2 regions of the Piscibacillus salipiscarius genome follow, and region 1 is predicted to be linked to the other one. Evidence: riboswitches for the same ligand, from Rfam matches in the RefSeq annotation. Region 1 holds a riboswitch; the other holds the start of a gene.

The links. Region 1 has a riboswitch for cobalamin ahead of ACFSW4_RS03855 (ABC transporter substrate-binding protein). Riboswitches for the same ligand answer to the same signal wherever they lie in the genome.
Region 2: it holds a riboswitch for cobalamin, as region 1 does, so the genes downstream of both, ACFSW4_RS04635 (ribonucleoside-diphosphate reductase subunit alpha) here and ACFSW4_RS03855 (ABC transporter substrate-binding protein) in region 1, are expected to answer to the same signal.

Annotation. Positions count from the first base shown of each region.
Region 1 is NZ_JBHUMZ010000011.1:176,265-195,951, forward strand. Features, by position in the region: gene ACFSW4_RS03725 (3-ketoacyl-ACP reductase) at 1-472, shown strand, start outside; gene ACFSW4_RS03730 (hypothetical protein) at 539-862, shown strand; gene ACFSW4_RS03735 (EamA family transporter) at 872-1,744, shown strand; gene ACFSW4_RS03740 (YggT family protein) at 1,823-2,140, opposite strand; gene ACFSW4_RS03745 (acyl-CoA dehydrogenase family protein) at 2,268-3,422, shown strand; gene ACFSW4_RS03750 (DEAD/DEAH box helicase) at 3,640-5,130, shown strand; gene ytzI (YtzI protein) at 5,143-5,301, shown strand; gene ACFSW4_RS03760 (thioredoxin family protein) at 5,564-6,034, opposite strand; gene ACFSW4_RS03765 (disulfide oxidoreductase) at 6,036-6,458, opposite strand; gene ACFSW4_RS03770 (ArsR/SmtB family transcription factor) at 6,631-6,975, shown strand; gene ACFSW4_RS03775 (arsenic transporter) at 6,990-8,282, shown strand; gene arsC (arsenate reductase (thioredoxin)) at 8,301-8,720, shown strand; gene ACFSW4_RS03785 (hypothetical protein) at 8,756-9,139, opposite strand; gene ACFSW4_RS03790 (hypothetical protein) at 9,158-9,694, opposite strand; gene ACFSW4_RS03795 (lysoplasmalogenase) at 9,779-10,399, opposite strand; gene ACFSW4_RS03800 (DUF4269 domain-containing protein) at 10,511-11,008, shown strand; gene ACFSW4_RS03805 (class I SAM-dependent methyltransferase) at 11,020-11,700, shown strand; gene ACFSW4_RS03810 (SurA N-terminal domain-containing protein) at 11,732-12,502, opposite strand; gene ACFSW4_RS03815 (cold shock domain-containing protein) at 12,764-12,961, shown strand; gene ACFSW4_RS03820 (GNAT family N-acetyltransferase) at 13,046-13,513, shown strand; gene ACFSW4_RS03825 (GNAT family N-acetyltransferase) at 13,553-14,431, shown strand; gene ACFSW4_RS03830 (organic hydroperoxide resistance protein) at 14,495-14,914, shown strand; gene ACFSW4_RS03835 (3D domain-containing protein) at 15,011-15,586, opposite strand; gene ACFSW4_RS03840 (NADPH-dependent FMN reductase) at 15,908-16,465, shown strand; gene ACFSW4_RS03845 (enoyl-CoA hydratase) at 16,486-17,256, opposite strand; gene ACFSW4_RS03850 (helix-turn-helix domain-containing protein) at 17,269-18,510, opposite strand; cobalamin riboswitch at 18,617-18,800, shown strand; gene ACFSW4_RS03855 (ABC transporter substrate-binding protein) at 18,927-19,687, shown strand, end outside.
Region 2 is NZ_JBHUMZ010000014.1:1,352-14,290, reverse strand. Features, by position in the region: gene ACFSW4_RS04660 (S8 family serine peptidase) at 1-3,484, opposite strand, end outside; gene ACFSW4_RS04655 (ABC transporter permease) at 3,716-4,453, opposite strand; gene ACFSW4_RS04650 (ABC transporter ATP-binding protein) at 4,450-5,190, opposite strand; tRNA gene ACFSW4_RS04645 (tRNA-Leu) at 5,341-5,422, opposite strand; gene ACFSW4_RS04640 (ribonucleotide-diphosphate reductase subunit beta) at 5,525-6,565, opposite strand; gene ACFSW4_RS04635 (ribonucleoside-diphosphate reductase subunit alpha) at 6,578-8,848, opposite strand; cobalamin riboswitch at 8,982-9,176, opposite strand; gene ACFSW4_RS04630 (carbohydrate ABC transporter permease) at 9,273-10,115, opposite strand; gene ACFSW4_RS04625 (carbohydrate ABC transporter permease) at 10,128-11,021, opposite strand; gene ACFSW4_RS04620 (ABC transporter substrate-binding protein) at 11,101-12,489, opposite strand; tRNA gene ACFSW4_RS04615 (tRNA-Cys) at 12,723-12,796, opposite strand; tRNA gene ACFSW4_RS04610 (tRNA-Gly) at 12,808-12,882, opposite strand; tRNA gene ACFSW4_RS04605 (tRNA-Gln) at 12,888-12,939, opposite strand, start outside.

The sequences.
Region 1 (19,687 bases):
AGCTGACATTCTAATCAATAATGCAGGTGTTGGTTCAAAAGGGAATTTAGTTGATGCAGATCCAGATGAATGGAAAAGGCCTATTGAAGTCAACGTTTTTGGTACTTACTATGTCACGCGTGCCGTTCTTCCAGATTTGATAGAAAAAAATAAAGGTGACATTATTAACATATCATCTAGTAATGGACTAAAAGCAACAGCTGGGTCTTCTGCTTATAGCGCTTCAAAATTTGCCGTTCAAGGTATGAGTGAAGCACTTATGCAAGAAGTGCGACCTTATAATATTCGAGTATTTACAATGAACCCAAGCCTTGTTGCAACAGAGCTTGTTTTTGGAGATCAATTAGATGAAAAAAATGAAGATAAGTATATGCAACCTGAGGATTTAGCAGAATATATGGTTGCTCAGCTTAAATTAAATCAACGAATTTTTATAAAGCAATCCTTACAATGGGCAACAAACCCTTTTTAACAGTCATTTCTTCCCCTAATTTTTGAAAAATGGTAGAATTTAATAAGAAAGACTGGGGGAACAATTATGGGAAAAAAAGCTATTTGTGAGGAATGTGGTAAAACAATCACGTCTAAAAATGACTTGGTTACCACAACAGCATTATTAAAATTAACAACTTATTGTAAAGATTGTTATGTAGAACGAATTAAAAGTTTTTCATCATTATTTGTTAGCAACACGCCTCTTAATGGAAAATACTCTAACGTTATGTCCGTCATAGTTTTAATTGCACTAATTCCAATTATGTTTATACAGGATCCGTTAAAATATTTGCTAATTATATTAGTGGCCGTTTATTTACTGTATCGATTAGCATCTTATCTTTTGTACGAACGACATTTAGATTAGGGTGTATTTATGAAGATAAACGTATTACTCGTATTATTAGCTGCTGTGCTTTGGGGAACAACAGGAACGGCTCAAGCTCTTGCACCTGATAAAGCGAATCCTTTAACGGTTGGTGCATTGCGTCTCTTCATTGGAGGAGGCGCATTATTTGTATACATTAGTCTTCAAAAGAATATTGATTTCAAAAGCATTCCAAAAATGCCCTTATTAGTAAGTGCATTGGCGATGGCATTATATCAACCGTTCTTTTTCACAGGGGTCGATTTAACGGGTGTTGCAATTGGAACAGTTGTTGCCATCTGTAGTGCCCCAATTTTTGCAGGATTTATAGAACTGTTTTTTTATAAACGATTTCCAGATTGGGTATGGTTGCTTTCAACGATTTTTGCCGTTATTGGATGTGTGTTACTACTTCAATCTGGTGAGGAGGTAACATTTAATCCATTCGGCATGTTATACTCTTTAGCTGCTGGTGGGTCGTTTGCTACTTACACGTTCGTAAGTAAAACATTAGTAGCTAAGCATCCACCAGATGTCGTCGTTGCTTTAGTTTTTACAACGGCAGCAATTATGCTCCTCCCGATCCTATTAACATCTGATTTGACTTGGACATTAGAGCGGTCAGGAGCGATTTCAGTTCTACATCTTGGCATTGTAGCAACTGCGCTTTCCTATGTGTTGTTTGCAAGAGGTTTAAAAGGTATCACAGCCTCAACTGCAGTCACATTAGCACTAGCTGAACCATTAACAGCAACCTTATTAGGAGTCTGTGTTCTTAACGAAAAAATAAGTGTCATAGCTAGCTTCGGCCTAGTTTTATTAGTCATGGGTCTATTAGCTCTATCATTTAAAGAACATATAAAAAAACGCACGGTCACATAACGTACCGTGCGTGCCTACAAGTAGGGAACCATTCTACTTGTAAAATCACTTAACCGGGCAATTTTGCTGGTCATGTGACTACCTTTGACTATTCCACTTACGGTCAAACCCCAAAATAAGACTCGTAAGGAAATAGCCAATGATCGTATAGATCAAAAAGGCAAATATAGCGGAGAATTCGACCACGAATGTCCCATCTAACACTTTAGTCGGAAAGATCCCTTCAAACGGGTGTAGTAAAGGTTCACTAGTATTATATGTCCACTCGACAAATGGAGCCGATACAGATGCCCCAAATAACTTCAAAATAATTCGAAGGCCTAGAATCAATTGCACTAAACCAATCACGAGATTAATGAGGTAATTGATAAAACGAATTCCTTTCACTTGAATCACCATCCTCTCTCATTATTTTTCCTACTGTTAATTAAATCTAAACATTTTAAAATTTTGTGTAATTGTATTAAGCTAATCCCTAGTATAGACATATGATATCTTATACTTAAGAAGGGAGCTTAACATAATGTCACAAAATCAACAGTTATTTTTAAAAAACGAACGACATATTGACTTATATAAGCGAGCGGAACAATTATCATCTGAATTAAAAGAACATGCGAATAAAGCTGATCGTGAAGGCCGCTTTTTAAATGAAACGGTACAGACATTAAAGAATCATCAATACTTGTCATTAGTATTACCCGAAACATATGGGGGTATGGATTTATCCTTGTACGAATGGTTACTAATGCAAGAGAAGATTGCTGAAGGAGATGCTGCAACTGCTTTATCTGTAGGTTGGCATAATGGGATATTAATGGAGTTAAAAGAAGGAAACCTCTGGTCACAAGAACATTTTAAATGGATTGCAGGAAAGGCTCAGGAACAAAAATTATTTAATCGCGCTTCAACGGAAAAGAACACAGGGAGTCCAACACGCGGCGGTCGTCCTGAAACTGTTGCTAAAAAGGTGGAAAAAGGTTTTATAATAAATGGACGAAAAACATTCACCACTATGGCGGAAGTATTAGATTATGCAATTGTTGCAGCCTGGATAGAAGACGAAGAACAAATCGGATGGTTTGTAGTCGATATGAAAAGCAAAGGTGTGTCTGTAGATCAAACCTGGGATACACTGGGTATGCGCGGTACAGCGAGTGATGACCTAGTTTTATCAAATGTAAAATTAAGTGAGGACAGTTTAGTTGAATTAAAAGGGAAGCGGTCAGGTCCCAAAGGGTGGCTATTGCACATTCCAGCTTGTTATTTAGGAATTGCCCAAGCGGCTTTGAATGATGCAGTCCTATTTGCAAAAGACTTTAAGCCCAACAGTTTAGACCATCCCATATCTAAGGTATCTCATATTCGTCAGAAGATCGGTGAGATGAATATGATTTTAAGACGCGCAAGAACGTATTTATACCGTGTTGCTGAAGAATGGGACCGTCATCCTGATGGTCGTCATCAATTGGCTAAGGAACTAGCAGTTGTTAAAGTAACTGTAACAAATGATGCAAATAAAGTAGTTGATTTGGCAATGCGTGTTGCAGGTGGAAGAGGATTATCTAAATCATATCCCTTCGAACGCTACTATCGTGATGTTAGAGCTGGACTTCATAATCCACCTATGGATGATATGATCATTGAACAGTTGGCTTCGGAGCTCCTTGATGATTAAAAAGTTGACTTTTAATGACTGAAACAGTTATACTGAATTGTCTTATGAAAAGTTCGGAGATTAATTTTGATTTAGTATTCCTTCATAAAATTATCTATATTAAGGAAAGCTATTTTTAGAATATATGACGTGTTCTTTTTAGTCCATGCCTAAAAGGAAAGTCAGACGAGTTTTTCATAATCAAGATAATTTTACTTAATTTTTAGGAGGAAACAGATTGATCGCATTTAAAGATTTTAATATTGGTGAAGAAATTGTCAAAGCACTATCGAATATGGGTTTTGAGAATCCAACACCGATTCAAGAGAAAGCTATTCCGGTTGCATTAGAAGGCCGGGATATGATTGGACAAGCACAAACAGGTACAGGGAAAACAACAGCATTTGGTGTTCCAATGATCGAGAAAATGGACATGAGCCAATCAAAGGTTCAAGGTCTAGTCATTGCACCAACCCGTGAACTAGCCATTCAGGTTGGTGAAGAGTTAAACAGAATTGGACAGAACAAAGGTGTTAGAACCGTTCCAGTCTATGGTGGGCAAGACATTCAACGTCAAATTAAAGCGTTGAAGAAGCGTCCTCAGATTGTGGTGGCGACACCTGGTCGTTTATTGGACCATATTCGTCGTAAAACGATTCGTTTAGATGAAATTCACACGTTAGTGCTGGATGAAGCTGACGAAATGTTAAACATGGGCTTTATTGAAGATATTGAAGCTATTATGGCTGAAATTCCTTCAAAATACCAAACACTTCTATTTTCTGCAACGATGCCGAAACGAATCCAGAACTTAGCTGAACGATTTATGGATCAACCAGAAGTTATTCGTACAAAATCAAAGCAACTGACTGTTGAGAATATTGAGCAGTTTTATTTAGAAGTAAAAGAGCCTCAAAAGTTCGATGTGTTATGTAAGCTTTTAGATATCGAATCGCCTGAACTGGCCATCATCTTTGGTCGTACAAAAAAGCGTGTTGACGAATTAACAGAAGGTTTATTAAAACGTGGCTATTCTGCTGAGGGTATTCACGGAGATATTACTCAAGCAAAACGTGAACGTGCGATAAAACGTTTTAAAGATCAGACAACGGACATACTAGTTGCAACAGATGTTGCAGCACGTGGTTTAGATATTTCAGGTGTTACACATGTTTACAACTTTGATTTACCTCAGGACCCTGAAAGCTATGTTCACAGAATCGGACGAACAGGCCGTGCAGGTAACAAAGGTCAAGCCATCACATTCGTAGTACCAAGAGAATTTGAACATCTAAAGAATATTGAAGAACTAACAAAGCATAAAATGACTCGTAAAATAGTTCCTTCATATGATGATGTTTTAGAAGGTATACAAAAAGCAACTCGTGATGAATTACTCAATGCGATTGAGGAGCAAGATCTACAAAAGTATAAACGTGTAGCTGAGAATTTATTAGACGAGTATCACTCCGTTGACGTAGTTGCAGCTGCAATAAAGTTATTAGCTAAAGAACCAGACCGCACACCGGTTAAATTGACTGCCGTTTCACCATTAAGAGTGAAAAAAGTAGGTCATAAAGGCGGTAAAGGCGGCGGTGGCAACCGTAACCGTGGTCGCCGCGGCAGGCAAGGTGATCGTAAACAAGGTGGAGGTCGCAGGCGCGATGATCGCCGATCAAACAACAGAGGACAAAAAGGGAACCGTAAACGTCGCAACTCAAATCAATAGAGGTGTTTAAAGATGTTAAAAGTTCTTATCATTTCAATTGCGATTGTATTAGGTGTATTGGCATTAACAGTGTTTGCCATTTCTAAGGGTTATGCTTACAATCATAAAGTTGACCCAATGCCTGATCGTCATAAAAAAGACGACGATGATGATTCAGACAATCAGCAATGAATAGACTAAGCCCCAGTTAGTAAAAACTAGCTGGGTTTTTCTTATTCTTGTTAATGTATGAATGTCTCATAAATTAGCTGGAATGTCCTATAAACTTGATTGAATGTCTCATAAAATAAGACGAATACCCATTTTCGACAAAATTCGATTCCTCATCTTTGCCCCTAATGTCTCATAAACATTTTCTAGAGTCCCATAAATTTTGATATTGAGAAAAGAGATTAAAAAAAGCGATCCCCACCAAGGAATCGCTCTTAAATAATTATTCAACCACGTGCTCATTAAAAAATGCTTCGAACTGTTCAGTCGGAACAGCACCTTTCACTCGGGCAACTTCTTCACCGTTTTCAAATCGGACTAAGGTTGGTGTTGCTTCAATGTTATATTCATTCCAACCTTCCTCAAACTCTAACACATTATACTGCTGAACTTCTACACCCATATCTTCTGCAAGTGGCATTAATCGTGGAGTTGCTTCACGACAATATTTACAAGTTGGGCTAAAGAAATATACCGTTACATCTTCACCAGCATCAAGCTTTTCTTGGAGCTGATTAGGAGTAATGATGTTTTGATAATGAGGATCATCTAATAAATCTATTGTCGCTTGATCTAATTGTGATTTCCCATATGGGTTGTCCTCACTAACGTCTTCTTGAGCCATATTTGTCAAAACAGCCGTTGCAGCGAATAGAGCTACAATGATAACGCCAAATATAATGAGTTTTTTCATATTAATCCTCCTTAATATTCCTTAAAACAAAAATTGATGTAAATAAAATGATCAAGAAAGCTAGTCCAGCTAAAAATGGAATCGTGATAAAGCCTAACCAATTAATATAAGCGCCAGTACAAGAAACCTGTCCGCACGCTGGTGATGATTGTTGTAATGCTTCCACTTTTTGAATGGAATAATGATAAGTCGATATCAAGAAGCCGATAAGAGACAATGTGATGGTATAGTAAACCACTTTAATGTCTTTAAGGGCAATACCCACAAATAAAATGATCACCATCGGATACATAAAAATCCGCTGGACCCAGCAAAATTTACATGGTTCAAAGAGTTTAATTTCTGAGAAGTAGAGTGAGCCTAATGTTGCGACTAGTGCAACAACCCAAATAAATATTAATAAGTTCTCATTAATTTTTTTCATGTACACACCTACTTTTATTCAAAAAAGATTATATTATGAATTTTACTAGATTGTAAGTGATTTGTACTGAGAATATGTAAATAAATTTTGAAGTTTATATAAATACAGTTGAAAGTTAATTAAAACAATTATATTATTATATAAGCAATAACTTATATAAGTGGGTGATGCAATGGAAAAGACATACCTTGAAGTTGAAGAGGTAGCTAAAATTCTTAAACTTATGGGCGATCGCACCCGTTTATCCATAATGCGTTATGTGAATGTGGATGAATGTTGTGTTTGTGAATTGGTGGAATTACTTGAATTATCCCAGCCCGCCATCAGTCAGCATCTTAGAAAGTTAAAGGATGCTAAATTAATTAATGAAAAGAGAAAAGGGCATTGGGTGTTTTATTCAATAAACCGTGAGCATCCAGCCATTGAAATAATCAATGATATTTTAGGTTATTTACCTAATGGGAAAAAGGAACTTGAAGAGCTTTCTAACAATAATTTACGCATCATTTGTGACTAGAGAGGGAGTTTTACGTGGATATTTTAGCAGCAAGTCTGATTTTCTTAATCACACTTACGCTTGTCATCTGGCAGCCCAAAAACTTAGGGATTGGCTGGTCAGCTTGTGGGGGTGCTATCTTAGCACTCATATTTGGAGTCGTGACATTTGGTGATGTCATTGCAGTTACAGATCTTGTCTGGAACGCAACATTAGCGTTTGTAGCAATCATACTTATTTCATTAATACTAGATGAAATTGGGTTCTTTGAGTGGGCGGCTCTTCACATGGCTCGTATGGCCAAGGGAAGCGGCCTTAAAATGTTTATTTATGTTACGTTACTCGGTGCAGCAGTAGCAGCATTATTCGCCAATGATGGTGCCGCACTAATCTTAACGCCAATCGTATTATCAATGGTTCGAGCATTGAATTTTAAAGAGGCTATGATTTTGCCATTTATTATGGCAAGTGGATTCATCGCTGATACCACTTCATTACCATTAGTTATTAGTAACTTAGTCAACATTGTATCAGCTGACTTTTTTGGATTAGGTTTTACAGAATATTTAGTTCGTATGGTTATTCCGAACTTATTTTCTTTATTAGCCAGTATAATTGTTCTTTATTTATTCTTTAGAAAATCACTACCTAAGGATTACGATTTATCTAAACTCAAACAACCTCATGAAGCGATCAAAGATCAGAAAATGTTCCGCTTATCCTGGGTTGTCTTAGGCATCCTATTAATTGGATATTTTGTCAGTGAATTTCTAGAGATTCCAGTATCGTTTGTAGCTGGAGTTATTGCATTATTCTTCTTATGGATGGCCAAAAGAAGCCCAGCTGTTCCTACGACTGAAGTTGTAAAAGGTGCCCCATGGGATATCGTGTTTTTCTCTATCGGGATGTATGTCGTCGTTTACGGACTTCGTAATGTTGGACTGACAGATTTACTAGCACAAGTCATAGATTCTGCAGCCAATTATGGATTACTGGCTGCGACTATGTCGATGGGCTTTATTGCTGCCATATTATCGTCCATCATGAACAATATGCCAACTGTTATGATCGATGCTTTAGCCATTGCAGAGACGAATACAACTGGTTCTATAAGAGAAGCCTTAATTTACGCAAATGTAATCGGAAGTGATTTAGGGCCTAAGATTACACCAATTGGTTCACTAGCCACTCTATTATGGCTACATGTTCTATCTAAAAAGGGGATTCATATCTCTTGGGGATATTATTTTAAAGTCGGAATTATTCTAACCATTCCAGTATTGTTTTTCACCTTACTAGGGTTGTATGTATCATTATTATTGATTTAACAAAGCGAGGGATTCAGAATGTCTGATCAACCAGTATTATATTTTTTATGCACAGGTAACTCATGCCGTAGTCAAATGGCTGAAGGATTAGGAAAAGACATATTAGGAAATCATTGGGAGGTCTATAGTGCAGGGATAGAAGCGCATGGCCTTAATCCTAAAGCGGTCGAGATCATGGATGAAATTGGGATAGACATATCTGATCAGGAATCATCTGTCATTGATCAGAATCTCTTAAACAAAACCGATCTAGTCATTACGCTTTGCGGAGATGCTCGTGAGAACTGCCCAGTATTACCACCAAATGTTAAATCTGAACACTGGGGGTTAACTGACCCAGCTAAGGCTGAGGGTACAGAAGAAGAAGTGAATCAAGTATTTCGTGACGTACGAGATGAAATTAAAAAAAGAATTAAAGAGCTAAAAGACAGAACTTAAACAAATTGCCTAAGACAATGAATGGTCTTAGGCAATTATTTATCTTTTCCAAAGTTAAAATGAGTTTGCACTTCCCAATAATCAGAAATCACGTTCGCTTGGTCATTCTTTTTATAGACGAGCGTTAATATCTTTTGGTTTTTATCATTTTCAAAGATCATTCGTCCGTGTGGTAAATAATCATATTTAAGCCCAGAATTATTATAATAAAAATCTCTTGGTTGACTGTTAATTTGTTCAATGATGTTATTTATTCTGTCTAAATTATGTATCGTCTCGGTTATTTCACCATTTTTAATAATTGTTACCTGCTCATAACGATCATTGATTATATTTGAGTGGTATAACGTAATGTAAATACCTAAACCTACAGTCAACAAGGCTAATAAGATGAGGGAATAAATTTTAATTGATTTCATCACTAATTCCTTTTCACTTTAATTAGAGTCATGCTGTGCTTCCAAATACTGTTGCATTGCTTCTTTTTCAAATTTAGTGTGGTTTTCCCAATCTCGTGTGATTTTCCATCCATTGTCGTTATTAATCGTAGTCAGTTCACCATTTTTTTTAACGATGTTTTCAGATTCGTCATCATAGTACTTAATTTTCATCGTATAGTCATAGTTGATAGATCCATCCTCGTTTTCCTTTACCTTTTCTAATGATATATCTTGTAGCTTCACTTTTTTCCCAAGTGCTTGAGCTATTTGGGGGATGATGATTAACTGACGATTAAGGGTTAAATCCTCAAGAACTTCATTAGTCTCATAAGGTTCAATTTTCCTAGAGAATTTTTGACTTACTTTAGTAGGATGTTTTTCATTTAATAAGTTAGGGTTTTCGATATTATAAAGTTTCGACTTATAGTCTGTCACGAATTCTTTTAACTCTTTTTCATCATCTGAAGTATCATCGCAGGCGGCTAATGTTAGAATGAAAGATCCTAACAAAAGAATAATCATCACCTTTTTCAATTAGTAAACGCCCCTTTATCAAAACTTATCTAAATTTTAACACAATTTCATGCGACTTTCTAACTACCTGGCCTGTCAATCATGTTATGAATCGTATGATCTTAAACTAAAGACTATCAAAAATTGTGCCGAGTAATAAGTACTCATAACTAAAATACTTGATAAAGGAATTGTTGTGACAAATAAGTTCCAAGCTAAAATCGAATCTGATATCACAAACAATACAGCTCCAATAGCAGCATAGAGGTTTCTCGTCATAATGGCTGTCCATGCCATAGCAGATATTACTATAATGTATAATGTAATAGGGAAACTTAGAGAACTGTCTGTTAAGGAGTTAAGGATGCCGTTTCCCAAAATATAGCTATATATGACGAGTGGAACAATAGTCATACCACGAACTAAGGATGGCTTGAACTTTGTGATAAAACCAGCCATATAGAAAATGTGACCGAGCAAAAATGCCGAAAGACCAATGACAAACCAGTGTAATGTTACGTCACCAATTAAACTAAAAATTAAACCAATAACCACAGCATAATGTATAAAAAAGCGTTGTTTTGGAAGGTTTATAAGAGCATAGATAATCATGAGTACCATTGGCAATGCTTTAAACAGTAGCTTTATGGCAAGAGGGGATTCAGGTAAAATAAAAATATAAAAGATAGCCGTTAGTAGAATCAATAAAGGAAGGACTTTCTTCATCGTTATGCACTCCTTTTTAATAGTGTACGAAAGTGAAGTTAATTTACACAATATGAAAGAATAGTAGAATATATGAGTCATTTGTGAATTTGATGTATGGGAGTACTTAGATTGAAGCGTAAAGAAGAGGCAATAGATGCTATTAAAAAATTAGATATTTGTAATCAATTAAGTGAATACAAACCTGAGCTTTGTGGAACAATCCCGCTTGGAATAGACGTGTCAACTTCTGATTTAGACATCATAATGGAAGTGAAAGACTTAACGTCTTTTGAAGATAAGATAAAGCTTCTGTATAGTGATCAACCCTATTTTAAGATCAATAGAAAAATAATAAGAGGAAAGCATGTTGTTAAAGCTAACTTTGTTTATAAAGGATTTGAATTTGAGCTATTTGGTCAAGACGTACCAGTACATGAGCAGTATGCTTATTTACATATGGTTATTGAGAAAAAAATTTTACTAAAGAATCCTGAATTAAAACCAAAAATGATCTCACTTAAACAGCGTGGGTATAAAACGGAGCCTGCTTTTTGTAAGGTATTAGGGATAGCAGGCGATCCGTACGAAGCACTTATTCAGTACGGAAAAGATCAATCATACATTTAGGAGGCGTACTAATGGCTAATACATGGCATGAGCAAGCAAAAATAATGTGGAATCATAATGCAACGTTTTGGAATTCAAGAAGTCAAAACATGTGGGATGAAGGAAGCAGAAAATCAATTGTTCCTTTCTTTACAAAATATGTTGAGCCGAATTCTAAAGTGTTAGATCTAGGATGCGGAGATGGTTATGGGTCATATAAACTGTGGAAAGAAGGTTATGATGTATCGGGCGTCGATTTATCTGATGAAATGGTCAAGTTATGTCAAAGTCGATTAACAAAAGAACAAGACCGATTATCATTTCAACAAGCTGACATGATGAAGTTACCGTTTGAAGACCAATCTTTTGATGCTTTAATGGCTATTAATGCACTAGAATGGGCAGAAGTTCCAATTAAAGCATTTAATGAAGTTTCCAGAGTTGTCAAACCTGGCGGAACATTATGTATCGGAATATTAGGACCAACAGCAGCACCAAGAGCTAATAGCTATAACCGCTTGTATGGTGAAAGTGTGATCATGAATACCATGATGCCGTGGGAGTTCGAACAGCTAGCCAAAGAGCAATCCTTAAATGTTTTAGATCAAGAGAAGGTATATAAGCGAGGTGTGGATTTAAAACATGTCGGCAGTTTATCAGAAGATATGCAACAAGCACTAACGTTTATGACAGTTTTTATGTTAACAAAATAGCTACCGCAATTTTGCGGTAGCTAAGTTAACATTAAATTAAGATTTCAACTTCAGCTTTTTCACGAAGCTGTTTTAAGTGTTCCATTTCTTTTTCACTAGACTTTTGATTTTTAACTTGTTGTTTTAACTGGTCTTTCATATCTTCTAGGCTTTTATCAACTTTTTGTCCTTGTTGCTCCATAGCCTTTTTATAACTGTCATAAGCCTTCTGTAGGTCTTTATCAGTTACTTTAGGCTCTTCAACATTTTGTTCAAGGTACTTCGTTGTAATTAAGTTCTGACGAATATTTTCTTTAACTTCTTTTTCAGAAGTGTCATTTTCTTTTAGAATTTCTTCTTCGCTCTCTAAATCAGTTGCTTCTTTAACTTGATCGATTTGTTTCTTATATTCTTCTTGAATTTTATCTTCACTAGGTTTAATGCCTTGTTCTTTTGCTGCTTGTTTTACTAGTTCAATGCTAATTAAATTATCTAAAGCTTGTTTTTGAATTTGATCAGCCATTTTCGATGGGTCTTGTCCCATTTGTTGGTATCGTTGTTCAAAGAAACTAACGCTTGATTTAAGGTCAGCTCCTAGTAGTTCAGTGCCATTAACTTTAGCAACTACTTGATCGTCTTCTATATCTTTTGTAGCAGTCGTATCTTCATTACCTTCTTTATTATTTTCTTGGTTATTCTCTTCACCATTTTGTTCTTCTTGATTGGTTTCTTCTGAATTATTTTCTCCTTCGCTGTCGCCTCCGCAGGCAGCTAAGAAAGCCGTTAACATCACGAATAAAATCGCTGTTAAGAACTTCTTCATTCAATAACACTTCCTTTTGTAAATAAATATTAGGTTTCGAGTATGAATTGTAGCATACTGTCAGACCATGATACAAGTTATAGTAAACATGTAAAGAAAATGTAATGTGTGTCGAATCACTTGCTTTTTCTGAACAAAAAGAGTAAAGTATAAATTGAACGAAGTAATTGGGATCGATGTTTACTGAATGACCTCTTTAAGGAAGTCAAAGTAACAAGATTCAATTGTTTTGTCGTAATACTTTTAAGGAGGTCATTTTAAATGACAGGTACAGTAAAATGGTTTAACGCAGAAAAAGGTTTTGGATTTATCGAGCGTCCAGACGGAGATGACGTATTCGTACACTTCTCAGCAATTCAAGCAGACGGTTTCAAAACTTTAGCTGAAGGTCAAAACGTTGAGTTCGAAATCGTTGAAGGCGATCGTGGACCACAAGCAGCTAACGTTGTTGCTAAATAATATACGTTAACAAACTGACTTTAAACGCGCGTAAATATTCATTTACGTGCGTTTTTCTATATTTACATATAAAGAGGTGACACCATGAACTGGGAAAATAAGTCATTCAGTGAACTAACAAACGATGAATTGTATCATATTCTAAAACTTCGAGTAGATGTATTTGTCGTTGAACAGAATTGTCCATATCCAGAAATAGATGGATATGACCAAGAATCACGACATCTGTACTTGATTAATGAGGGACAAATTTTGGCCTATTGTCGCATCATCCCACCAAATGTAAAATTTGAAGAAGCTTCAATTGGACGTGTCATTACTCATGACAGTACGAGAAGAACTGGAATTGGAACAGAATTAATTAATCGAGCCCTAGAATATATTAGTCAAACGTATAGTGACTCAAATGTCAAAATCGAAGCGCAAGCTCATTTACAACAATTTTACGGTAACTGCGGATTTCAAACCATTTCTGATGAGTTTTTAGAAGATGGCATCCCTCATGTTGAAATGATTTTTTTAGGAAAAACAGCAGAAAAGCAGGATTTATAAATGCTTTTGTTTAAAGTAACACAATAGGATGTGATCATAATGACCCAAATTAAATTTAAAAAAGTTTCGGATTGTTCGTTAAGTGAAGTGGTTTCTGTCTGGAATCGTGGATTTGAAGGTTACTCAGTCGATGTTACCATGGATACACAAACGTTTTTAAGGCGTATGGTGACAGAGGATTTAGTCGCCGAGGCATCGATTATAGCATTAGATGCTGACTCACCCGTAGCGATTGTAATGAATGGTTTTAGGAAGCATGATGACAAAGTTTATGCATGGAACGGTGGTACAGGTATCCTTCCAGAGTTTAGAGGGACGGGGCTGAGTCATACGCTTATAGAAGAAGTACAAGCGGTATATCACGAACAAGGTGTTAACGTCGCTAATCTTGAAGCCATAACGACAAATGAAAGAGCCATTAATCTATATGAAAAACATGGTTATGAGTTAATAGAACGTTTGGGTTTTTATGCAGGGCCTCAAGAGAATCAAGATATCACGGTTATTCATGATTACGAATTAGAATGTGTTAGAGTTCCAAGAGAAAAGATACGATCACTTTCATTTTTTCAGCAAGACATGCCTTGGCAGAATCAGATGGAGAGTTTAAAGGAAGGAATCGGTTATATTTTATATGACAGGGAACGACCAATTGGGTATGCTATGACAAAGGAACGGTATGATGTTTACGGCAATGTGGAGTCAGTTCAGCTGTATCAAGTTGGAATTGAACCCATTTTAGAATATGATTTACTCTTAATGTTAACGTTTTTACATAAAATTTTTAAGTTGGATCGCGATGGTGTTAAACGCCATGTTATTAATTATCCAAATCGAGATACAGTTCTTTTAAATGCTTTAAATGAACTGGGCTTTAATAAGACTATCGAACAAGTTCATATGCAAAAGATTTTATAGTTGATGAATGAGAATGGTAATTTTAGGGTATGAAGTAACTAGAACATAAAATGAAGGAGTGGTATTTTGAGTACACTATTTACATCTAAAGCAACAGCTAAAGGTGGTCGTGGTGGTCACGTTAAATCAGACGATGGCATCATTGATTTAAATGTCGTTATGCCAACAGAGAATACAGATGAAACAGGGACAAATCCTGAACAATTATTTGCTGCTACTTATTCAACTTGCTTCGATGGTGCGTTAAACTTAGTTGCCAAGAATAATGATAAAGATATTGATTCTACAACGACTGCTGAAGTAAGTTTTATGAAAGATTCTTCAGATGGAGGCTTTAAGATCTCAGTTAAGCTTATTTCTGAAATGAGCGGTGTTTCCCAAGAAGAAGCTGACGAATTAATGAAAGAAGCACACCAAGTTTGCCCTTATTCAAAAGCGACTAGAGGCAATGTGGATGTTGATTTAGAAGCAAAAGCTAAATAGTTATTATAGTAAAACCGAGGGGGTGCCCTCGGTTTTTTTACTTTATAGTGGTTTATAAAATAACAAGCCTCTGCATTCTCAGCAGAGGCTTGTTTATTAATCTAAAATTCTAATTCGAATTTGTTTGACGCCATATCTCAAAGCATCTGCTTCTTTTGGCATGAAGATATCTATTTCATTACCGTTAATGGCACTTCCGATGTCAGCAGCAATTGCTGTTCCATATCCCTCAACCCATACGCGAGAACCTAACGGAATCACATCTGGGTCTACGGCGATCACTTTTTGATCAGGGTTTGCCCTTAAGTCTACGCCAGTATAGGTTGTACCGCTACACCCGTCACAGTATGCAGTGTAGGCAGTTGCTTTGACGTACATTTGTTTACCGTTCTGGCTTTCTTTACTAACTTGTTGTATGTCTTGATTGTTTTGTTTTTCTTGTGTTTGCTGAGCTTTCTCTTTTTTGGGCTCAGGCTTTATTAATTTTATCTCATCTTTTTTAGCCAATTGGTGATTGGCTTTTGAAAAGAATTGTACATGATGTTCTTGTGCTCCAGTGTTATTATCTAATGTTGTCGGTTGTATCTTAGCTGCGCTTAATGGAGTACTCAACATCATTAGTGCACCAAACGTTAATAAAAACGCGAAGGCACTAACTAGTCGTATACTCATAAAAAAACCTCCATTTATTATGTCAATATGACAAAAGTCTATATTTACTTTCTCGTCCCCAAAAATGGCCCTATAGGAACACTCTTCCTTTAGACCATTGCCAAGTATAACAACTTAGAATGCTAAGTCAATTACAATGCTTGTACAAGAATGTAACATTGTGATGACAAAGTACCACTATGAAGTGTGACAATAGACTTAGATAAGTTATATGAGTTGACGTTTAGTAGTTATTTGGTTTTATACTTTTATTACAAACACAGTAAAACTTAACTTTAATATAAATAGGACAGATATAATGGTTAGGAAGGGGAAGTCACCTTGAAGATTCTACTGATTAATGGCACAGTTGCGGGAGAGAAGACAAAGCATTTATTAAAAGAAGCAGAAAAGCATCTAACAAAGAGAATCACTTCGCACCAAATAGAGACACTTTATTTAGAAGATTTCAAAATGGAATTTGCCGATGGTCGACCTAAAGATGATTATAACGAGGATACAAAGAAGCTAATCGATATGGTTGAACATGCAGACGGTTATATTATAGCAACGCCTGTTTTTCAAGGGTCGATTCCTGGAGCATTAAAAAATATGTTTGATTTAGTATCACCAAAATGTATGCGTTATAAGCCGGTTGCACTAATGGGGAACGGTGGAACGTTTCAACACCATTTAGTTATTGAAAATCAGCTTAAACCTATATTAGATTATTTTCGCTGTTTAACAACGCCGAATTATGTTTATACCCACTCTGCTCATTTTTCAGAAACAAAAGAATTAGTAGATGAAGATGTAAAAAAGCGTATTAAGGACTTAAGCGAAGTATTTGTTAAATACCTAGACTTAAGCCAAGACATAAAAAAATCGACTGACCTCTAGTAAAGTCAGTCGATTTTTACTTATTCCCCTATAAATTGTGGTTCGCGTTTATTTAGAAACGCGTCAATACCTTCTTTGTGATCATGTGTTTGTCGCATTTTTGCTTGTCCTTGAGTCTCTTGGTTAAGCACTTCCTCAAGTTGTGGAAGCTGCTTATTATTAATAATTAACTTAGTCGTGATCATGGATTGTAATGGTGATTGCTGTAGCTTATTTAAATAGTGACTTAAGGCTAAGTCAAGTTGATCTGCTGTGAAATCGACTAGGCCGATTGACTGCGCTTCCTTAGCTGTCATCATTTTACCTTCCCAAATGGTCTGTTTAGCTTTAACAGCCCCTAGCCTTTGTTCCATAAAGAAGTGACCTCCCCCATCAGGAATGAGGCCGATTCCAATAAAGTTCATTGCTACTTTAGCATCTTCTTTAGCAATCACATAGTCAGCAGCTAATGCAACACTTAAACCTAAGCCAGCAGCTGCTCCGTTTAAAGCCGAAATCGTAACTTTTGGCATTGAATAAACGGTAATCACAATATTTTTTATAATACCCATTACTTTTTGAAAGCCTTCAGGATCTGATTCTTGCAGCATGGTTTTCATATCGCCGCCTGCAGAGAAAGCCTTCCCTTCGCCGGTTAACACTAAAATTTTTGAGTCATCTTTTTTAATTTTTTGAAGCTCGTCATTTAACTCTGTTAGTAATTCGACATCCATTGCATTTAATTGATCAGGACGATTAAGTTTAATTGTTGTTATAGGGCCTTCTTTAAGAATATTAATTGTTTTATTCATATACTCACCTCATTATATTTTGATTTCATTAAGTTGTTTGTAATAGTCAATAGCTTTTTCATAATCTTGTTTTTCGGTAAATATTTCTGCCAGTAAATGAAGCAGTTCTTTCATAAGGCCAGTCTCACCAATTGTTTGATAATGTGGGAGAATCACTTTTTCGCATCTTTCAATGAACTTCTCGTTATGAGTTTCATCTGATAACTGATGCCTTAGAATATAATAACGATGGCGGACCTTCGTTAAATTGGTGCCTTGAAGTAAATCTTCTCCCTTTGTTAAATATTCTCTAGCTAAATCTGATTTTCCTTGTTCGTAGTATACTTTTGCAATAATTAAGTTGGAATGAACAATGTCATAAAGGTGAGAATGATGCTCTAGTGCTTCATGAAGTAGCTTTAAGGCGTGTTCAAAATTGCCTCTTCGGTAGTAAAGAATTGCTAAATTGTGAGTGGCTCTCGACCTAACTTTTGGTGAATCACCCATTGGTTTTGACTTAAGCACTTGGTTGAAGTAAGTCTCTGAAATGTCATAAGCACCTAAGTTTAAATAGTTAATACCTAGTAAGTGGTAACAATCTGTCACCTTACGATATTTTAAGTCATTCGCATACTGCTCAAGAGCAATTCCGACGTAATAATTCGAATAAATAGGCTTCTGCATACCCATATATGATAATGCGAGCAGGTAATAAATTTCTGGATCTTTAAGGTTAAAATCTTCTAAGATCTCAACTGCTTTGTGAAAATATTCATTCGCTCTTTTAGAATTTAAATGGCAGTTATAATAAAAGCCTACGATTTTATAAAAATAAAATAGCTTCTTGCCTTCAAAGTGATTTTCTAATCTAAGCAACTCTTGAAAGTTCAAGTTATATTTTTCAGTTGGATTAACGGTAATTAGGTAATAAAAGTGAATGAGCTCGAAATAGTTCTGAACATATGGTTCGTGAAAAGGTGTTAATACTTCTTCAAGTTCATCTGAAAAGTCCTTTGCTTTATCTAATTTCTGTTCAGTAATATTTTGATAAAGTAAATCAATCTGTTCATGAATTTTCTTTTCATCATAAGATGTAATCTTCTCATAGTCCATGTCTAGACGTTCAAAGATTAATTGGATAGTATCGGTCTTAGGCTCAATGGCTCCACTTTCTATTTTACTGAGATACGAAATTGAACATACTCCACTGGCAAGATCTTTTTGAGTCAGTCCATGTTTCGTACGATAAAACTGTATGATGGCCCCGATATCCATTATAATCACCCGTTTCTATGTATCTAGATTGATTCTACCATAAATAATAAAGTTTTATAGAATTGACTTCATAAAAGAATAAGATTAAGATAGATATATCAAATTGAATAAATTGGAACAAGTTGGTGTAAACAGTTTATGTTTACTTAAAAGGGAAGTTCGGTTAGAATCCGACGCGGTCCCGCCACTGTGTATGGGAAGCGACTAATTAACCACTGTCCATAAAGGATGGGAAGGGATTAGAAGCTATGACCCTAAGCCAGGAGACCTGCCCACTTGTTTTAGCTCGTTTTCCTTCGGGTTTAAAGGAACGGCTATGATAGATGTTCTAATCGTAGTTTTGTGGCATCATGCCCTCGTTTTCCAAAGATTCGTTGGAAAGCGGGGGTATTTTTAATTTAGAAAGGGAGATTTAGATGCAGAACAAGATATGGCTATGGTTAGTAACATTGGTTTTAGTTGTCGGGTTAACAGCTTGCCAAGGAGAAGAAAGTAACAATAATGAGAGTACGAATGAAAAAGACCAAGCAACAGAACAAGAGAATAGTGAAGAGTCTTCAAGTACGGGGTTTGAAAGTGTTACCTTAACGGATAAATCAGGAACAGATGTAACCATTGACGAAAAACCTGAAAAGATTGTATCGGTTATTCCGAGTGCAACTGAGATTGTATTTTCAGTTGGAGCTGGTAATGAGGTAGTCGGTGTGTCACAATGGGCTAATTATCCTGAAGAGGTTCAAGATATTGAAAAAGTAGGCGATCAACAGCTTAATATTGAAAAAATTGTTTCTTTAGAACCTGATTTAGTGGTGGCTGATGTTAATAATGCTGATGACATCGATGCTATGCGCAACGCAGGACTTAAAGTGTTAGTGCTAGGTTCACAAAATTTAGATGAAGTGTATAAAGATATACAACTAGTTGGGCAGGCAACAGGTCATACAGATCAAGCTGATGAAATTATTTCAAATATGAAGCAAGATGTAGAAGACGTTCAAAATGCAGTTAACGGGTTAAGTGAAGATGAGAAGAAGCGTGTATGGGTTGAAGTTGGCCCTGAATTATTCTCAGGTGGCGAAGGTTCCTTTATTAATGAATTAATTAATTTAGCTGGTGGTAGAAATATCATTTCAGATCAAGAAGGATGGCCACAAGTCAGCGAAGAGGTTATTTTAGA
Region 2 (12,939 bases), on a different contig from region 1:
TTTCTTTATTCGGATTGGCTTGACCTTCAACTGTAATCGTGTTTTCAGCCGTATATGAATTATTTAAAGGTGATGTAATTTCCGGTACGGCTTCATCATATGCTACTTCAGCGCGAATCATGTAGTTTCCATCGGAAGTTGAAGTCTGCTTCCATTCACCATCAATATAAGAATAGTTTCTTCCAGAAGACTCAGAACTTGTGTCCCTATTAATAGCTGGTGTATATGGATATTCATCTTTTTGAATATAAGCAAGGTAAAAATCACCTTCAACAATAATTTCCTCACCACTTAAATCTATAAATGTCCAGTCTGTTTCAGAGCGGATTGCTTCAGCTTCAAGAGGACCGGCAATTTTCTCCCCAGGCAAACCATTTGGACCGGTTGAGTCATACACTTCGACTAAAAATTCAGTTCCACCTGGATCTGGACGATCACCACCATCAAATTTGTAGTAACCTCCTGTTAACACTGCCCGATTTTTTCCATCTGCAAGTGACATTTTCACAGCCCATCCATTTCCAGCAGAATACATATAGTTTAGGGCTTCTGCGGTACCATCATCATAAGTAATTGTTTCTGATGTACCAACAATTGGCGGTAAAACTATATTTTGAACCGATTCTTCATTACCAACCACAGTCACTTCTGCTGTATTCGGGTAATGCATTGGATCGGACACTTTTAATGTGTATGTTCCTTCAAAAGCTGTTAAACTGAAGGACCCATCAGCATTTGTTTCAACAGGTTCGATATTGGCATCTTCGACTAGGTAGACTCTTGCTCCTTCAACTGGTTCTCCTGTTAATTCATCTGTAATAACACCAGTAATTGTTCCGCTTTCTTTCTCCTCAAGCGTGAAATTCGTCGTAACCTCTTCGTCATCTGCAACTTCAATCGTTTTGGTTTGAGAATGGTAACCATAGGACTCCGCAATAACACTGAATTCCCCAGCTGGATGGCGTAAAGCATAACTCCCATTTTGAGGGTTAGTTACAACTGACCTACCTGTTTCTAATACACTTACTTGCGCTTCAATTGGTAATAGTGATAATTTGTTGTCCGTTTCCACCTTGGTATCTTTACCAGTAAAGTCAGATGTATTGATTGTTTCTAGATCTGAACTTGTATTATCACTCTCACCATTATTTGTAGCGCTTAAAGCAACATCATCAATATACCAACCTGGTTGTTCTGTACTAAAATCCGAATAGGTATAAAACGCAATAAAAATTCCTTGACCGGCATATTCTGAAAGATCTATTGATGCATCAACCCATGACCTTGAATCTCCTTGAACCATTGAAAGTTCCGTCCAATCTTGCCCATTTGTAGATACCATGACATAACCATAATCATAAGCAGCACCTGTATATTCTGACTGTTCAAAACTATACCATTGTTTAAAGTGTAAAAAGGCTTCTCCTTCAGGTAAAACAATTGGTGGCATGACGAGCATTTCTCTCATCCCACTCGAATAGTCTCCTGAAAGATTAGTCGCATATACCTTTTCACCAGATGCTGCACCATTAGGACCTGACGTTGGAACACCCCATTCCCAATTAGGATTTTCACCGACAATTGTCCAGCCAGTAGGCTCTGTTTCAAAGTCTTCAGAGTAACCAATCGTTAAACTTTCTAACACCGTGACTATATATTCCTCACTCGTAACTGTATTTCCAGCATAGTCAGTAATAGTCCATTTATAAGTTAGCGTTCCTGCTTCGACAACACCTGCTGGAATTGTAGCGAGGTACTCTCCATTTAAATAGTTGCCATTAACACGTTCTGAATCGACATAATTCCATTCTCCATCGTTCATTTTATACGCTAACTCAACAGATTCAACGCTAATATTATCACTTGCTTGAACTGTTAGATCAACTTGTAACCCCTCAGATGCCTCAGAAATAGGTGTATGTGTATAATCTGGATCCTCTGTATCTTCTCCTTCAATCGTTACATTCCCTTTAATCATTCCCATACCTTGTGTTTCTGACAATACGGCATCATAAGCGTTTAAAAGTCCATAACCATAACCTTGGTTAGGAGACTCGGGGAAATTTCGATCGGTTAAGGGAGTAGCTGTTTCAATAAGAATTTGCTCGATTTCATTTACTGTCACATTGGCATTAGCTTGGCGTAACAACGCAACCGCTCCAGCAACGTGTGGTGCCGCCATTGAAGTACCACTCTTTTCTCCATAACCTCCATTAGGTAAGGTGGAACGAATATTAACACCGGGTGCTGTTAATTCAGGCTTAATTTCATCATATGGAGATGGTCCTTGAAAAGAGAAATCGGCTAAAGCATCTTCCTCATCAACTGCACCAACGGCAAAAGATTCTGGATAATTAGCCGGGCTTGCAATAGTACCGGGACCATTTGGATATAAAATTGATGCATTTCCTGCTGCAAATACCGGGAAAATGCCATAGGCTCTCCAAGTCTGAACGACCTCTAAAAACCATTCATTGACACCTGGTCCACCACTCCATGAATTATTGACAACATCTGGAGCCATATCAACTCTACCCCCAGGCGCCATAATCCACTCTGCAGCCTCTAAAATATCAGAATCTGAACCGCTACCCTCTGTATCAAAAGCTTTCGCCGCAATCCACTTTGCCCCAGGAGCAACACCAATTTTGTTCGTTCCATCAGGTTCGCTTCCGACCATTGATCCTGTTACATGGGTTCCATGTCCATTGTCATCATAACTTTCTGCTTGTCCACTTACCGCATCAAAAAAACTATATTGATGATCAACTGTTCCGTCTCCTGCATTATAGCCACGATACTTTTCTTTTAGGGCTGGATGGTCCCATTGAACACCAGAATCAATGCTGGCAACAACAGCTCCTGCCCCATCAATTCCTAACTCCCATGCTTTTGGTGCTAATACCTGACTGACATTCCATTGTACATTTTCATCGCTTGAAGCTCTCTTTAAGTCAGAGTCTGTTACCAAATTTCGTTCTTCATCTAAATAAATTTTCTTCACTTCCTTAAAGGAAGCAACCTTTTCAATGACTTCCTTTGAGCCGGTGAAAGAAATGGCATTCATAACATGATAGGAATTGTATTTTTTAACTGTTCCCTTTTGTTGCTCTTGGCTTAATAATTCTAGCAAAGGCGCTTGCGTTTGGTGTGCATTTGCCTTTAATTCTGTCAAAATTTCTGAACGCACCATATGCTTCCTATTTAATCCTAGTGCTTTTTTCTCATCTGCATTATTATTTGCTTGTTTCATTATGTTAGCAGCATCAATTTGTTGATTTAATATAATGATAAGCGATAGTTCATCACTGCTATCCATCTGTTCTCTAACTTTGTTGTCAATTTTATGAGTTGATGATTGCTGTAAACTGTCTTGAATGGAATTGTTTTGAGATTCAGCTATAGACATTGTCGATAAAGAAGTGCTCAAAACTAACACTATTGTCGAAACAAGAAATAAAATGCTCCGTAATCGTTTTGTCACTAAGACCCCTCCTATTTCTATTAATTTAAGATAGCTTCGTCTAGTAAACTATCAAATTATTAATAGATTACAGGATACGACATAAAAATCTTGTCATTATTTGACTATTTTCATGAGCAAAATGTTCTAATTTTTCGACTTTTATATTATCTAATAAAAAGAGCCCTTAAACCCATATATTCAGAGTTTAAGAGCTGAAATGAAGGAAGTAACTACCTGTTATTACTTAGATCACTCCCACTTAAAGTATCGGTTGGATATTAAAACAGATACTCCAGCAAACGATACGAGTGCTAAGACACTAGTAATGTCTGAGAAAGAAAATGCTCCTCTCCACACGAGCTGTAATACATCATGTACATAATATAATGGAACAAATTGTGCAATCGTCTGAACAGTTTCTGGGTATATTTCTAAAGGAATTGTGACGCCAGAAAGAAATAACATAATATACATGAGAACGAAAGCTATTCCTAAACCTGCACCAGCTGTTTTGGAAACACTTGTAATGATTAAACAGAAACTACAAAAGCCCACAGTTACAATAACAAGCATTAAAAAATAAGACATTATGTGTTCTGTCATGGGGACTTTGAATAAAAAATAGGCAATGACCATAATTTCAATTGCACCAACAATTGCCGCGATAATTGCTTTCATTAGGATACTTAAAAACATAACCCACGGACGTAATGGAGTACCTTTTAGCCGCCTTAAAACACCTTTTTCCCGATCAATCACTAGTTGAAGGCCAATAGTAAACAACCCGATATTTAAAATCATGATTGCTATCATAGCAGATATGTATAAATCGAAATATTCCACTCCACCATATGATTCATTTCCAAATATATTTCCAAAGATAATAAACAAAACTGCAGGTAATACGAACGTAAAGCCCAGAGCCATAGGATCCCTCAAAAATAACTTTAAGTCTGCAATCATATGGTTCGTTATCATTTTACTCATGCACGAGTCTCCTCCCTCATCACTCCAGTCAAGTTCATGTATACATCTTCAAGATTTCCTTGTTTACTTGGAAGCAGTTTTTCCAGTTCTTGCTTTGTTCCACAGGCTACCATTTTTCCTTTTTTTAATACACCTATTCTGTCGCAGAGGGATTGTGCTTCTTCCATATAATTAGTCGTTAAAATAATAGTTTTTCCTTCTGACTTTAGCTTCTGAATGATACTCCATATATCTCGTCTTATTTCGGGGTCAAGTCCCGTGGTGGGTTCATCTAATACTACGATGTCGGGATCATTAATTAGAGCCAAAGCAAAAGATACACGTTGTTTCCAACCACCAGATAAGTGCTTAATATATTTATTCAAGTACCCTTCCAATCTCAACATAGAAACCAACTCTTCTATAGGGCGATTCTTCTTGTAGTAAGAAGCAAAAAGTTTCAGTACCTCTTTTACCTTGAGTTTTTCATATAGACTTGCTTGCTGGAGCTGCACACCAATTTTTTCCCGTAGTTGATAAAAGTCGTTTTGTGAGTCTAGACCGATTACTTGTGCACTTCCATTATCCGGTTTTCTAAATGCAGTAATCATCTCGATGAATGTTGTTTTACCTGCCCCATTCGGACCAATAATACCAAATACTTCACCTTCATATACTTCTAAATTTATATGATTTACAGCTATATGACTCCCATATCTTTTCGTCAATTCATTGGCGTGAATTATTACTTTAGACAAGACTACCAATCCTTTCACCTATATTGACTTTCAATTCAAACATCATTATTTCTCATGACTACACATACAAAAACACCCATAAACATTAATGTAATAATGCTCATGGGTGTTTAAAGTGTCTTTTAAATTTGTTCTACAAAAAAGTTATAGTACCGGTGGTCGGGTTCGAACCGACACTCCGTGAGGAACACGATTTTGAGTCGTGCGCGTCTGCCAATTCCGCCACACCGGCATGTGAAATATTTACGACAAGAATAAATATAACATGATTTAGTTTGTTTAGTCAATCTCTAAAATTAGCGAAGAAGGCAGTTCCACCCTGCCTTCTTGCTGTTTATAATTCATCAAATCCATTGGTGTCAGATACCTTCGTATATTGACGGGATTTTTGCTCGAAGAAGTCTGACTTGCCTTCGTCCACTTCTTTATAAGCCTTGATCCACTTCATTGGATTCTCCGTAATATGAGGGTAAGGTGCATTGACGCCTAATAGCTTACATCGTTTATTCGCTGTATACTTAATGTACTCCTCTAGTTCATCCATGTTAATGCCATCAATTTTGTTCCCAATAATATGCTGACCCCATTTGACTTCAAGATCAACAGCCTTTTTAAAGGTATCCGTCACAAACTGTTTATTCTCTTCTGTATTTAATCCTGGGTTCTCATTCAAAGTTTCTTTAAAAATATGCGCAAACAAATTCACGTGAATAAGCTCATCACGGTTAATGTAATTAATCATCGTGCTCGTTGAGACCATCTTCTGGTTTCGGGCAAGGTTATAAAAGAACGCAAAGCCAGCATAGAAGAATAAGCCTTCTAACACGACATCATAGACGACGGATTCAATGAATGCTTGAGGCGTTTGTACCTCTACAAATCGGTCATAGCCCTCTGCGATAAACTGATTTCGTTCCAGCAGCACTTCATCATGTTTCCAGTATTCAAAGATGCGGTCTTGTTCATCTTTATCGACTAATGACGATAGGACATAGGAATACGACTGATTATGAACCACTTCTTGGAACGACAGGACTTGCATCAAGGCTGACAAGCTCGAATCCGTTAAGTAATCCGCTACTTTAGCTGAATAGTCCGTTTGAATCGAATCTAGGAATGCTAGTAGCCCGATGATTTTCTTAAATGTTTCTTGTTCGTCGTTAGTTAATTCTGGCCACTGCTTACGGTCATTAGACATATTAATTTCAAATGGTGTCCAGAAGTTGGCGAGCATATTTTTATACATCGGGTATGCCCAGCTAAATCTGACATCATCCCAGTTAAGCACATTGGAGCTTTCTCCATTAATGATCCCTGTTGATGCATTCGGTGCTTGATAGTCATATAAACGTCGTTTTTGTATCGTTTCAGTCATAATAATTCCTCCTTACGATGCGCAGCTTTCGCAGTCTTCGATTTCTGATGACGTTGATCTTGTGTAATAGGTCGTTTTGAATTTGGCTTTCCAGGCTGACAGATGCATCGCTAGTAATTCTTTAGCTTTAATATGATTTTTGACGTAAAAGTTAAACGATATCGACTGATCAATATGCTTCTGGCGTGCTTCGTTTTGTTTAATCGTCCAGCTGTGGTCCATGTCATAGGCTGATTTATATAACCAAAATGTTTTCGCGCTTAAATCGGGTGCCGTGACCGGAATCTTATAATCTTTCTTTTCTTCTGAGTAGAATTTTTTAAAAATCGGATCGATACTTGCGGTACTTCCTGCAATTAGGCTTGTACTCGAGTTCGGCGCAACCGCCAATAAGTAGCCATTCCGAATGCCGTGTTTTTGGACATCTTGCATTAGTTCTTGCCACTCAGAAGAATGGTAGCCACGTTTTTCAAAATAATGGCCACTCTCCCATTCCGACCCCTCAAAATAAGGATAGGCTCCCTTTTCTTTGGCAAGTTCATGGCTTGCCTTAATCGTTAAATAAGCAATTCGTTCATATAGCTCGTCCGCAAATTTCACCGCTTCTTCTGACTCCCAGCGAATGCCTTTAAGCGCAAGCAAATGGTGATACCCAAACGTACCGAGTCCAACAGCACGATAGTTTTGGTTCGTAATTTGCGCCTGCAAGACTGGAATTGTGTTTAAATCTATCACATTATCTAGCATTCTAATCTGAATCGGAATGAGCCTTTCTAACACATCTTCTGACGCAGCCCGGCCAAGATTAATGCTTGATAGATTACAGACGACAAAGTCACCAGGCGATTTAGTTACGACAATTTTGCCGTCCTTTGTTTTCTGTTCTTCAACCGTGGTCGGACTTTGGTTTTGCGTGATTTCGGTGCATAGATTCGATGAATAGATCATGCCTTTGTGACTGTTCGGGTTCTTTCGGTTGACCTCATCACGGTAAAACATAAAGGGAGTCCCTGTCTCAAGCTGACTAATCATAACCCGCTTCATAATCTCAATGGCCGGAACTTCTTCTTTGGATAAATCAGGTTGCCTCACACATTCTTCGTATTTGTCTCTAAACGAAACTTCTCCATCTTCCTCATCATAAAAGTCTTCTAAACTATAGCCCATCACGCTTCTAACTTCGTGTGGATCAAATAGATACCAGCTTTCTCTCGCTTCGACTTTTTCCATAAAGAGATCTGGGATGCATACGCCTGTAAACAAATCGTGTGTACGCTGGCGTTCATCCCCGTTATTTAGCTTAGCGTCTAAGAATTTGTGTATATCCTTATGCCAAACGTCTAAGTAAACGGCAATGGCTCCTTGTCTTTGGCCAAGCTGATCAACACTAACTGCTGTATTATTCAGCTGCTTCATCCACGGCATCACGCCGCTCGACACACCTTTAAATCCTTTGATTGAACTTCCATGCGAGCGAATTTTACCTAAATAGACACCGATTCCGCCGCCATTTTTAGATAAATTCGCAATATCCGTATTCGAATCATAGATTCCTTGCAAACTATCATCGACCGTATCTATAAAACAACTAGACAGCTGCCCATGAGCTTTTCCTGCATTAGACAGGGTTGGAGTCGCAACGGTCATATATAAGTTGCTCATCGCCCAGTACGCTTCTTTAATGAGCTGCAATCTCTTATCTTTCGGTTCATGTATCATAAGTGTCATTGCAATCGTCATAAAACGTTCTTGTGGTAGTTCGAACACGCGACCTTCGTGATCTTTTGCCAAGTATCGATCGGCAAGCGTCCTGATCCCGATGTAAGTAAATAGTCGATCACGTTCAGGCTCTATCACAGTTTCAAGCTCTTTAAATTCCTCTTCGTCATAGTGAGTCAATAACTGATCACTATAGATGTTGATCTTTGATAAGTGCTTCGTAAGCTCATAAAAGCTGCCATATGGCTCTGCCTTTGAGTAACCTCGATTACCCGCTGCCTTTTGATATAGCTGATCTAAGTACACGCGTGCGCAGACATATGTCCAGTCCGGCTCGTCAGGACTAATGTTCTCAAGGCCTCTTAATAGAATTTCATTGGTCATCTGTTCTTTTGTGATTGTTTCTTTAGATGTGACGGCCTGAATGATTTTTTCCGTAAAGGAATTAGATTCTAGATGACCGAACTGGTTTAAGATCGATGCTAAGTAGTTTTTTAAATGTTGTCCATTGAACTCCTCAGTACCCTCTTCCGTTTGTAGAACTGTTTTAGATATAACCTGCATCTTTTTCCCTCCAAAATAAAAAATTCGCTTCCCGCGGGGAGAAGCGAACAAAACGATATGTATAGCTATACTGAATATAAATCAGGTAAAGCTAGCGTATATCGTTTCATTCTCTCAATCCCCGAAGAGTGTGAAACTTTTTCTCATTAAGGCAGGTCTCCTGACTTGCGCATCAGCCTACTCTGAACCTTCCCTTACAGGCACCCAACTATTGAGTGATCCTGCAAAGTGGTCATTCATTTCGTCCGCGCTTACAGTTGCGGGGGCAGTTCTGGAGTTACACCAGATTCCCTTTTAAGCAAATAGCACCTTAACAAGAATACTATATATAGATTTTTGATTAACACAAATACAATATATTGTGTTAATTTGCATTATAGATGATTTAATCTCATAACACAAGAGGGTTTAAATTATTTTTCATTTAACCTTTGATTGCACCTTCTGTCATGCCTTTTGTGATGCGTCTTTGGAAAATCGCATACAGAATAATGACTGGAATGATCGCAATCGCTAGGCTTGCGAATAACGTTCCCCAAGCATTGGTGTACTGCGCTTCATTACTAATGTAGTCAATGGCTAGTGCTAGTGTATAGTTGGTTTCTGTCTGCAGGAAAATAAGCGCCATAAAGTATTCGTTCCAGAACTGAATCGTGTTCATGATGGTGACGGTAATAATCCCGGATGTCGTAAGTGGCGTGACGATTTTCCACAGAATGCCGTATGGCGACATACCATCGATCGCCGCTGACTCTTCTAGCGATTTTGGAATCGTACTGATAAAACTTGTTAGCACGAAAATCGTAAATGGTAGTTGTGATAACGCATAAACGATCGCAAGGCCTATTAAACTATCTAGCATATTCAATTGAGCAAGTAAGAAAAATAATGGAATCCAAGCCAGCACCATTGGGATCATCATAGCTGAAATATAAAGCGTGAATAAGAAGTTACTCCCTTTAAACCGAACCCTCTCAATAGCATATGCTGTTGGAATGGCTAACACTAAACATAAAATCGCGCCTAATGCTGTTACGATTAAACTATTGAGTACGCTCGTTCCGATATTATATTCTGTCCACGCCGTGATGAAATTTTGATAATTAAACGTTTCAGGAAATCCCCAAGGGTTCGCATAGATCTCAGCGTTTGTTTTAAATGAGCCTAGGAACATCCAAAAGATGGGGTATAGCACGGCTAACGTCCAAATCAATAATGGTATTCTAATACCGAACCTGGCAACTCTCTCTCCGATTGATAATTTCATATGCTCCCCCTCCTAGTACTCTACTTTGTCTCTACGAAGCAAGAATTGTAGTAATAGTACGGTGATTAATGAAAGTACTAGAATCATAACCCCAATTGTTGCCCCGTAACCAAAGTTGTATTGTTTAAAAGCTTGTTGATATAAATAAGAACCCATAACGTGCGTTGCGTTATTAGGTCCCCCGCCCGTCATTACTTGAACAATGATAAAGGAACCGTTTAACGTGGTAATCACTATGTATAGAATCGATATTTTAATTTGAGGCCAAATTAATGGTAGTGTCACATGCCAAAATTGTTGCCACTCATTTGCCCCGTCAATACGAGCTGCTTCGTAGGTGCTTTTCGATATGTTGGCAATCCCGCCCATGAGTAATAACATGAATAGGCCAATCCCAGCCCAAACAGATGGTAATACTAAACTAGGCAGTGCCCAATCTTCACTTCCTAACCACGGTTTAGCCCATTCTTCAAGGCCGATTTTCTCTAAACCTGTATTTACAAGCCCTAAGCTTGGGTTATAAATAAACATCCAAAGAATCCCGATCACGACAACTGACATAATATTTGGAAAGAAGAAAACCACGCGATAGAACGGTGCTTCTTTAATCTTCAACTGAGTTAAAACAACCGCAACAAATAACGCTATTATCATAATTCCAATTACTTTTGTCACAACTAGAAAATAGTCATGCCAAATGGTCATAGGAATAATGTCATCAGTAAATAATTTTTTGTAATTATCAAAACCGACAAATTCTCGGGTGTTGGATGCACCTGACCATTCGAAAAATGAAAAATAAAGACCATTAAATAATGGATAAAGTGTAAAAATACTAAACATGATAAACGTAGGAATTAAACAAAAGGCAAGAAATATATATTTTTGTTTCTTATTTTGTACCATCGTGATCACTCTCTTCGCCTAAATAGTATATGGAATGCAGAAAGGATCCGCATTCCATATATAATTCTACTAATATTAGTTATTGTGCATTTCGATATTCTTCTGCCGCTTTCTCAGCTTCTTCAACAAATTCTTCTGCGGTAATATTACCAAGCATGAGTGAGACTAGAGCGTCACTAATAGGTGTTTCTAAATCAGCACTCATTGGGTGCGGCTTATGATAAATCTGTACCTGTTCAGGATCATTAATCATTTTGTTAGCTTCGATTAAATAATCAGGCACTTCTTCACTTTGCGATAAATCCACACCTGAAACGTTCATAATCGCACCTGTGTGCTCAGAGAACGATTTCGCATACTCTCTTGTAAAGACAAAGTCTACAAAAGCTTTAGCAGCTTCAGGGTTCTCAGCTTCCTTAGCAATCGCTAATGGACGTAAGTCAGGAACAATGGCCATTGGCTCTCCTGCTTTGTTCATTGGTGATGGAATAAAACCATACTTGAAGTCATCTGGTGTATCACCTGACATTTCATTCGGAAGCCAGAATCCAACTGGAATAAACGCATTATCATGTAGTAGGAAATTCATTTGTGATTGTGTATGGTTTAATGCACCAAATCCTGGGTCAACATAGCCTTCTTCAGCCATTTTCTGTACGTTTTGCATGATAGATAATATCTCTTCACTTGACCATGCGCCTTCTTCACCTTTAATCGCACTTGCGAGTAATTCATTACCACCATAAGCCGAAATAGCTGGATATAACATACCTCTTAAAAAGTAGTATGGATATTGACCAGTTGTTACGAATGGTGCAATTCCTTCACTTTCTTTAATGTTACCCATTGTGCTCATAAACGATTCAAAGTCTTTTGGTACTTCATAGCCTTCTTCATCGAACCAAGCCATGTCATACCAAGTACCCCAAGTATCGAATACTAAAGGTAAACTGTAAAGCTCACCATCATAAGAAGCTGGTTCAGCAATAAAGTTGTCTACTAGTTTGGAACCATCCTCAAGTTCAATCTCCTGAGCCCACTCTGTTAAATTCATTAACTGATCATCTTCAACCATTTGAGTTTCACTTGAACCTGCACCATCAATGTATACTACATCAGGTGGATCGCCAGAAACCCAACGCGATCTCATTTCTTCATTGATGTTTGGCCCTGCGTGTTCTACGATTTCAACATTTGGATATTCTTCTTGGAAATCCCCAATGACTTCCTTCCACCAAGAATCTCCATATCCACCGACAAAATACTGAATTTCAAGCTGTCCAGAAATCTCACCATCGTTAGCGCCTTCATTGCTTTCACTGCCTGTCTCTTCACCACTGGATTCCTCACCAGACTCTGGTGACTCCTCATTTCCTGGAACCTCTTCTGGCGCACACGCAGCAATGAACACTAACAAGAACAACGCTAACCATAACGTTAATCCATGCCACTTAATTTGCTTAACCAAGTTCCCATCCCCCTATATCAAATTTTATTTAAAACCAAAATCTGAAGTGTCAAAAGTATGTAATCGCTTCCAGTGACAATTCAGAAAATTTATTTTAATTATAATCCGAATGATTTTTTATGTCAAATTCATTTAGCAAAAAACGTAATAATATTTCAATATAATTAAAATAAAAAAGTTGATAAACAGATCGACTGCTTACCAACTTGGGTATGTAAGTAAATGAAATTGTTTGGAGGCGGCAACCGGATTCGAACCGGTGATAAAGGTTTTGCAGACCTCTGCCTTACCACTTGGCTATGCCGCCACATAAAAAAATGGAGCGGAAGACGGGATTCGAACCCGCGACCCCCACCTTGGCAAGGTGGTGTTCTACCACTGAACTACTTCCGCTTAAATGGCTGGGCCAGCTGGATTCGAACCAGCGCATGACGGTACCAAAAACCGTTG